2 regions of the Streptomyces sp. NBC_00691 genome follow, and region 1 is predicted to be linked to the other one. Evidence: riboswitches for the same ligand, from Rfam matches in the RefSeq annotation. Region 1 holds a riboswitch; the other holds the start of a gene.
What was found. A riboswitch is a leader RNA that binds a small molecule or an ion and turns the genes downstream of it on or off. The one in region 1 is predicted to bind cobalamin.

Region 2: it holds a riboswitch for cobalamin, as region 1 does, so the genes downstream of both, OG392_RS14120 (ABC transporter substrate-binding protein) here and cobN (cobaltochelatase subunit CobN) in region 1, are expected to answer to the same signal.

What each region holds. Positions count from the first base shown of each region.
Region 1 is NZ_CP109007.1:3,937,832-3,942,339, forward strand. Features, by position in the region: gene cobN (cobaltochelatase subunit CobN) at 1-3,556, opposite strand, end outside; cobalamin riboswitch at 3,596-3,748, opposite strand; gene OG392_RS17720 (cobalamin biosynthesis protein CobG) at 3,824-4,508, shown strand, end outside.
Region 2 is NZ_CP109007.1:3,134,761-3,139,268, reverse strand. Features, by position in the region: gene OG392_RS14130 (amino acid permease) at 1-1,071, shown strand, start outside; gene OG392_RS14125 (M67 family metallopeptidase) at 1,194-1,622, shown strand; cobalamin riboswitch at 1,615-1,748, shown strand; gene OG392_RS14120 (ABC transporter substrate-binding protein) at 1,791-2,780, shown strand; gene OG392_RS14115 (FecCD family ABC transporter permease) at 2,777-4,036, shown strand; gene OG392_RS14110 (ABC transporter ATP-binding protein) at 4,033-4,508, shown strand, end outside.

The DNA.
Region 1 (4,508 bases):
GCAGCGCGGCCAGGGTCTCCGGGTCGGGCTTCTCCCACATGCCGCGCGACTCGGCCTCCAGGAGGCGCTCCGCGATGCCGTGCAGGGCCCAGGGGTTGGCCTCCTTCAGGAAGGCCTGGTTCTCCGCGTCGAGGACGTACTCCTGGGTGAGCTTGTCGTACATCCAGTCGGCGACGACTCCGGTCGTGGCGTCGTACCCGAAGAGGTAGTCGACGGTCGCCGCCAGCTCGAACGCGCCCTTGTAGCCGTGGCGGCGCATCGCCTCGATCCAGCGCGGGTTGACCACGCGGGCGCGGAAGACCCGGGAGGTCTCCTCGACGAGCGTCCGGGTGCGGACGGTCTCGGGGCGGGTGGAGTCGCCGATGTACGCCTCGGGGGCCGTGCCCTTGAGCGCGCGGACGGTCGCCACCATGCCGCCGTGGTACTGGAAGTAGTCGTCGGAGTCGGCGATGTCGTGCTCGCGGGTGTCGGTGTTCTTCGCGGCCACCGCGATCCGCTTGTACGCCGTCTCCATCTCCTCGCGCGCCGGGCGGCCTTCGAGCCCGCGCCCGTAGGCGTAGCCGCCCCAGACCGTGTACACCTCGGCGAGGTCGGCGTCGGTGCGCCAGTCGCGGGAGTCGATCAGCTGGAGGATGCCCGCGCCGTACGTGCCCGGCCGGGAGCCGAAGATACGGGTCGTCGCCCGCCGCTCGTCGCCGTGCTCGGCGAGGTCGGCCTGCGCGTGCGCCCGGACGTAGTTGTCCTCGGCGGACTCGCCCTCCAGGCCGGCGACCAGCCGTACGGCGTCGTCGAGGAGACCGATGACGTGCGGGAACGCGTCCCGGAAGAAGCCCGAGATGCGCAGGGTGACATCGACGCGCGGGCGGCCGAGTTCGGCGAGCGGGATCGGCTCCAGGCCGTTCACCCGGCGCGAGGCCTCGTCCCACAGCGGGCGGACGCCGAGGAGGGCGAGCGCCTCGGCGACGTCGTCGCCGGCGGTGCGCATCGCGCTGGTGCCCCACAGGGAGAGGCCCACGGACGTCGGCCACTCGCCGTTGTCGGTGCGGTAGCGCTCCAGGAGCGAGTCGGCGAGCGCCTGCCCGGTCTCCCAGGCGAGCCGGGACGGCACGGCCTTCGGGTCGACCGAGTAGAAGTTCCGGCCGGTCGGCAGGACGTTGACCAGTCCGCGCAGCGGGGAGCCGGACGGGCCGGCCGGGACGAAGCCGCCGTTCAGGGCGTGCACGGCGTGGCTGAGCTCGTCGGTGGTGGCGGCCAGGCGCGGCACGACCTGCTCGCAGGCGAAGCGGAGCACGGCGTGGACCTCGGCGCCGTACGCGGCGGCCACGGCCGCGATCGCGTCCACGGACCAGTCCGCCGCCTCCATGGCCTCGACCAGCTCGCGGGCCTTGGCCTCCGCCTCGTCGGCGGTGGTGCGGGTGGCGGCCGACTCGTCGAGACCGAGGGCCTCCCGCAGACCGGGCAGCGCCTGGGTGCCGCCCCAGATCTGGCGGGCGCGCAGGATGGAGAGGACCAGGTTGACCCGGGCCTCGCCCTCCGGGGCGCCGCCGAGGACGTGCAGACCGTCGCGGATCTGGGCGTCCTTGACCTCGCACAGCCAGCCGTCGACGTGCAGCAGGAAGTCGTCGAAGCCGTCGTCCTCGGGCCGCTGCTCCAGACCCAGGTCGTGGTCGAGCTTCGCGGCCTGGATCAGCGTCCAGATCTGGGCGCGGATCGCGGGCAGCTTCGCCGGGTCCATGGAGGAGATCTGCGCGTACTCGTCGAGCAGCTGCTCCAGGCGCGCGATGTCGCCGTAGGAGTCGGCGCGGGCCATCGGCGGCACCAGGTGGTCGACGAGCGTGGCGTGCACCCGGCGCTTGGCCTGGGTGCCCTCGCCCGGGTCGTTGACCAGGAACGGGTAGATCAGCGGGATGTCGCCGAGCGCGGCGTCGGGGCCGCAGGCGGCGGACAGGCCGGCGTTCTTGCCGGGCAGCCACTCCAGGTTGCCGTGCTTGCCCAGGTGGACCATGGCGTCGGCGCCGAAGCCGCCGTCCTCGGCGCGGGCGGCGATCCAGCGGTAGGCGGCCAGGTAGTGGTGGGACGGCGGGAGATCGGGGTCGTGGTAGATCGCGATCGGGTTCTCGCCGAAGCCGCGCGGCGGCTGAATGAGGATCAGGAGGTTCCCGCGCCGCAGCGCGGCGAGGACGATGTCGCCCTCCGGGTTGCGGGACCGGTCCAGGAACATCTCGCCGGGCGCCGGGCCCCAGTGCTCCTCGACATGGGTCCGCAGCTCCTCGGGGAGCGTCGCGTACCAGCGCTTGTAGTCGGCGGCCGGGATGCGGACCGGGTTCCTGGCGAGCTGCTCCTCCGTCAGCCAGTCCTGGTCGTGACCGCCGGCCTCGATGAGGGCGTAGATCAGCTCGTCGCCGTCGCCGGAGACGAGGCCGGGAAGGTCGGCCTCGGGGCCGAAGTCGTAGCCCTCGGCGATCAGCCGGCGCAGCAGCGAGACGGCGGAGGCGGGGGTGTCGAGGCCGACGGCGTTGCCGATGCGGGAGTGCTTCGTCGGGTACGCGGAGAGGACGAGCGCCAGCCTCTTCTCGGCGTTCGGGATGTGCCGGAGGCGGGCGTGCCGTACGGCGATCCCGGCGACGCGGGCCGCGCGCTCGGTGTCGGCGACGTACGCGGGCAGCCCGTCCTCGTCGATCTCCTTGAAGGAGAACGGCACGGTGATGAGCCGGCCGTCGAACTCGGGGACGGCGACCTGGCTGGCGGCGTCCAGCGGGGAGAGGCCCTCGTCGTTCTCCTCCCAGGCGGCGCGCGAACCGGTCAGGCAGAGGGCTTGCAGGATCGGTACGTCGAGCGCGGCCAGCGCGCCCGCGTCCCAGGCCTCCTCGTCGCCGCCGGCCTGTGCCTCGGCGGGCTTGGTGCCGCCCGCCGCGAGGACGGTGGTGACGATCGCGTCGGCGGTGCGGAGGCGGTCGAGCAGCTCCGGCTCGGGGGCGCGCAGGGAGGTCACGTACAGCGGGAGGGCCTGGGCGCCGGTGTCCTCGATCGCCTCGCACAGCGCGTCGACGAAGGCGGTGTTTCCGCTCATGTGGTGGGCGCGGTAGTAGAGCACGGCGACGGTCGGGCCGGTCGTGGTGCGGGCGGTGCGTTCCAGCGGGCCCCAGGTGGGGGCGGCCGCCGGGGACTCGAAGCCGTGCCCGGTGAGCAGGACGGTGTCGGAGAGGAAGCGGGCCAGCTGCTCCAGGTTGGCGGGGCCGCCGTGCGCGAGGTAGGCGTGCGCCTCGGTGGCGACGCCGACGGGGACGGTGGACGCCTCCATCAGCTGGGCGTCGGGGGCCTGTTCGCCGCTGAGGACCACCACCGGCTTTCCGGCGGCGCGCAGGGCGTCGAGGCCCTCCTCCCAGGAGCGGAGGCCGCCGAGGAGGCGGACGACGACGAGTTCGGCCTCGGCCAGGAGGCCGGCCAGTTCGGTGAGGGGGAGACGGGCGGGGTTGGCGAAGCGGTACTCCACCGGGCCGCCGGCCGCGCGGGCGCTGAGCAGGTCGGTGTCGGAGTGCGACAGCAGCAGAAGCATGGCGAGCGCAGGCCTTCCTCGGGGTTGTCCGCGCCCCGGGTGGTCGTGTGGATTGGCGGGAGTTCCTGACTCACCCGTTCCGGTTCGTGCCGAGGCACGTCCGGTACGGGCTCACAGTGGCGGGACCGCGCCGGATTCTCACCGGGCTTCCTCCCCGGGGTCCTGGGACCCCATGCCGTCTGCATAGTAGATCGTGCGGTCGGCGGGCCGGGAGGAGCCGGGGAGTCGGCCGGATCACACCCGGTGGTCGGCCGGTTCCCCGTCGGTATGCTCGCCGCCATGCCGCCCACCCCGCCCCCGACGCCCGAACCGGGCGAACCTCGTATACGGGACCGTGGCGACGCGTGCCCCGGGGCGCTGCGCCTGCACTCCGCCGACGACGGCCGCCTCGCCCGACTCCGCCTGCCCGGCGGCCGCTTGACGTCCCGTCAGGTCGAGACCCTGGCGGACGCGGCGGAGACCCTGGGCGACGGACGGCTCAGCATCACCTCACGCGGCAACGCCGAGCTGCGCGGCCTCGGCGACGACTGCGGGGCCGAGCTGGCGGCACTCCTCGACGAGGCGGGCCTGCTGCCCTCCCCCACCCACGAACGCGTCCGCAACATCGTCGCCTCCCCGGCCTCCGGCCTCGACGGACTCGGCGCCGCCGACGCACAGTTGTGGGCCCGCGAGCTGGACACCCACCTGCGCTCCGCGCCCTGGGCGGCGGCGCTCTCCGGCCGGTTCCTCTTCGTCCTCGACGACGGACGCGGCGACGTCGCCGGGCTCGGCGGGGATGTGACCTTGGTCGCAGTCGGCGGCGGAGAGGCCGAGCTGCACGTCGGCGGCCGGGCCGTCCGGCTCGCGAGCTCCGACGCGCCCGGCGCGGCCCTCGCGGTGGCGGGCGGCTTCCTGGACACGGCACGCAGGGCCGGAACCGGGGCCTGGCGGGTCCGCGAACTCCCCGAGGGGT
Region 2 (4,508 bases), 800 kb from region 1:
ATCACCGAAGTCACCGCCGCGGCCACCTATATGACGTACTGGTGGGACATCCCGCAGTGGATCTCCGCACTGGTCTTCACGGTGGTCCTCTACGGCGCCAACCTGATCTCCGTGAAGCTCTTCGGTGAGCTGGAGTTCTGGTTCTCGATGGTCAAGGTCACCGCCATCATCGGCATGATCCTGATCTGTGCCGGCATCCTCACCATCGGCTTCTCCGACGCCGGCGACACCGCCTCCGTGACCCACCTGTGGGACCAGGGCGGCTTCTTCCCCACCGGCATCGGCAACACGCTGATGACCCTGCAGATCGTCATGTTCGCGTTCCTCGCCGTCGAGCTCGTCGGCGTCACCGCCGGCGAGTCCAAGGACCCGAAGACCGTCCTGCCCAAGGCCATCAACACCGTGCCGTGGCGCATCGCCGTCTTCTACGTCGGCGCGCTCATCATGATCCTGTCGGTCGTCCCGTGGACCGAGTTCCAGCCGGGCGTCTCCCCGTTCGTCGCCGCCTTCCAGAAGATGGGCCTCGGCGTCGGCGCCGCCATCGTCAACTTCGTGGTGCTGACCGCCGCCCTCTCCTCCTGCAACTCGGGCATGTACTCCACCGGCCGCATGCTGCGCGACCTCGCGCTCAACGGCCAGGGCCCGAAGGTCTTCACCAAGCTCACCAAGAGCGGCACCCCGCTGCTCGGCCTGACCTTCTCGGCCTCGCTGATGCTGGTCGGCGTCTGGATCAACTACGTCGCCCCGGGCAAGGCCTTCGAGTACGTGGTCTCCTTCGCCACCATCTCCGGCATGTGGGCCTGGATCATGATCCTGGTCTGCCAGATCCGCTACCGGGCCAAGGCCGACCGCGGCGAGCTCCCCGAGTCCACCTTCAAGGCCCCGGGAGCCCCGTACACCAGCTGGTTCGCGCTCCTCTTCATCGGCATGGTCATCGTGATGATGGGCATCGACGAGGGCGCCCGGGTCTCGCTGTACGCCGCCCCGGTCTGGGGTCTCATCCTCGGCGTCTCCTACCTGGTCCTGAAGTCCCGCAACCCCGAGGGCGCGGCCTTCGCCAAGCGGTCCTGACGGACCCCGCGGGCGGTCGGCCCGGGTCGTCCCCAAACGGCTCTGACCTCGATCGTCTCGGCATACGGGCCGTTCCGTACCACTCCCCGGTACGGAGCGGCCCGTCGGCTTATCCTGTCGGCATGCTGACCATCACCCGGGCTCTGTACGACCAGATCGTGGAACACTCCCGCGCGGACCACCCCGACGAGGCCTGCGGCGTGGTCGCGGGCCCGGTCGGCACCGGCCGCCCCGAGCGGTTCATCCCGATGCTCAACGCCGCCCGCTCGCCCACCTTCTACGAGTTCGACTCCGCGGACCTGCTCAAGCTCTACCGCGAGATGGACGACCGGGACGAGGAGCCCGTCATCGTCTACCACTCGCACACCGCGACCGAGGCCTACCCGTCCCGCACGGACATCTCGTACGCCAACGAGCCCCAGGCCCACTACGTCCTCGTCTCCACCGCCGACAGCGACGGCGCCGGCCCCTTCCAGTTCCGCTCCTTCACCATCGTCGAGGGCGTCGTGACGGAGGAAGAGGTCAAGGTCGTCGAGGAGTACGACGCCTGAGACACTGGCCGGGACCTACGGGCGGCAGGACCCAGGAAGCCGGTGCGAATCCGGCACGGTCCCGCCACTGTGACCGTCTCCTCCGGGAGGCGGAAGCCAGGAACTGACCTGCCGCCTTCTCACCACCGATCGGGGACGTGGAAATCCCCGGAGGAGGCACGTTCCGTCATGTCCTGGCCCCGTCGCACCCGGCTGCCCCTGACGCCCCTGCTGTCCGCCGCCGCCCTGCTTCCGCTGCTCGCCGCCTGCTCGGCCTCCGCGCCGGACGGCCCCGCCGCCAAGGCCGCCCCGGGATTCCCGTACACCGTCTCCAACTGCGGTGTGAAGACGACCTTCGAGGCTCCGCCGAAGCGCGCGGTCACCATGAACCAGCACGTCACCGAGGTCATGCTCGCCCTCGGCCTGGAGAAGTCCCTCGTCGGCACGGCCTACCTCGACGACGCGATCCTCCCCGCCTACAAGAAGGCCTACGACTCCGTCCCCGTCCTCGCGAAGGAGTACCCCTCCAAGGAGGCCCTGCTCGCCGCGAACCCCGACTTCGTGTACGGCGGTTACTCCTCCGCCTTCGCGAGCAAGGACGGCCGGAGCCGCGACGACCTGAAGCGCTCCGGCATCGACACCCGGCTCAACACCGAGTACTGCCCGTCCGGTTCGCCCTCCGTCGACGACCTCTACCGCGAAGTCGGCGAGATCGGGCGGACGTTCGGCGTCGCCGACCGGGCCGACACATGGGTCCGGGAGGCGAAGGCCACCGTCGCCGCCACCGGGAAGCGCCTCAAGGGCACCGCACCCGTCTCCGTCTTCGTCTACGACAGCGGCGACAAGACCGCGTTCACCGCCGGCGGCAAGGGCATCGGCAACGAGCTGATCACCCGCGCCGGCGGCCGCAACGTCTTCGCCGACCTCGACAAGGCCTTCGGCGACGCCACCTGGGAACAGGTCGTCGCCCGCAAGCCCGAGGTCGTCGTCATCTACGACTACGGCTCCACCACCGTCGAACAGAAGAAGAAGCGGCTCCTCGACGACCCGGCCCTCAAGGACGTCCCCGCGATCAAGAACCGCCGGTTCGCCGTGATGCCGCTCTCCGACACCGTCCTCGGCGTCCGCGTTCCCGGGGCCGTCGACAAGCTGGCGGCCCAGCTCCACCCGGCCCGATGAGCACGGAGGCCCGCGTCGCGGGCACCCCGGAGGACCCGCCCGCCCCGCCGCGCCCCCCGTCCCGCCCGCAGCCGCCCGGCGGGACCGCCGGGCGCGGGCCGGGCGGGACCGCCACCGCGTCCGAACCCCCGACCGAACCGGCCCGACCGGGCGCGCGGCTGGCCCCCGCCCCCCGGCCGGCCCGGACCGGCCGCCCGGGGCCGCCCGGGAAGACGGCGGCCGGCGGCGGGACCCCGCGGTACGCGCTCGTCGTCGCCGGACTCCTCCTCGCCCTGGCCGCCGCCGCGACCGCCTCGCTCGCCCTCGGCTCCGTCCGCATCCCGCCCGGCCAGGTCATCGACGTCCTCACCGGGCGCGCCGCCGGCCCCTCCCCGTACCGCACGATCGTCCTCGACGTACGACTGCCCAGGGTCCTGCTCGGCGCGGTCGTCGGCGCCGGACTCGCCGTCGTCGGCGCCGTCCTCCAGGCCCTCGTCCGCAACCGGCTCGCCGACCCGTTCCTCCTCGGGATCTCCTCCGGCGCCTCCGCCGGAGCCGTCCTCGTCCTGGTCGCCGGCGGGGGAGTGGGCCTCGTCGGCGGCGTGACCACCACGCTCGCCCTGCCCGCGGGCGCCTTCGCGGGCGCCCTGCTCTCCCTCGTCCTGGTCTACGGGCTCGCGCGCCGCGGCGGCACCCTGACCAGCACCCGGCTCGTCCTCGCCGGAGTCGCCGTCTCCTACATCCTGTCCGCCCTCGCCACCCTGCTCCTGGTCGTCGCCGGACGCCCCGAGCAGTTCCAGGAGGCCATGTACTGGTCCCTCGGCGGCCTCGGCAGCGCCCGCTGGGACACCCTGGCCCTGCCCGCCGCCGTCCTCGCCGTCGGCGTCGGCGCCCTGCTCACCCTCGCCCGCCCGCTCGACCTGCTCCTCGTCGGCGAGGAGGGCGCCACCGTCCTCGGCCTGGACACCGCCCGCTTCCGCGCCGCCGTCTTCGTCCTCGCCTCCCTCGTTACCGCCGTCATGGTCGCCGCCAGCGGAGCCGTCGGCTTCGTCGGCCTGATGGCCCCGCACGCCGCCCGGCTCGCCGTCGGCGCCCCGCACCGCCGGCTCCTCCCGGTCGCCGCGCTCGGCGGAGCGCTCGCCCTGGTCCTCGCCGACCTCGGCGCCCGGACCGTCGCCGCACCCCAGGACATCCCCGTCGGCATCCTCACCGCCCTCACCGGCGGCCCGTTCTTCCTCTGGCTGATGCGCCGCCGCCCGGAAGGAGCACCGCTGTGACCGAACTGAGCCTGCACGGACTCTCGTACGAGAGCCGGCTCCGCTCCGTCGACCTCACCGTCCGCCCGGGCGAGACCGTCGGCCTCATCGGCCCCAACGGCAGCGGCAAGACCACCCTCCTGCGCTGCGTCTACGGCACCCTCACCCCCACGGCGGGCCGCGCCCTCCTCGACGGCGACGACCTCCACGCCATGGGCCCCAAGGCCCGCGCCCGCCGTGTCGCCACCGTTCCCCAGGACGGCACCCTGGAGTTCGAACTCACCGTCGGCGAACTCGTCGCCCTCGGCCGCTCCCCGCACAAACGGTTCTGGGAGGGCGACACCGGCGCCGACCGCGAGCGCGCCGAGGACGCCCTCGCCCGCGTCGGCCTCGCGGACCTCGCCGACCGCCCGTACCCCACCCTCTCCGGCGGCGAACGCCAGCGCGCCCTGGTCGCCCGGGCCCTCGTCCAGGACCCGGCCCTGCTCGTCCT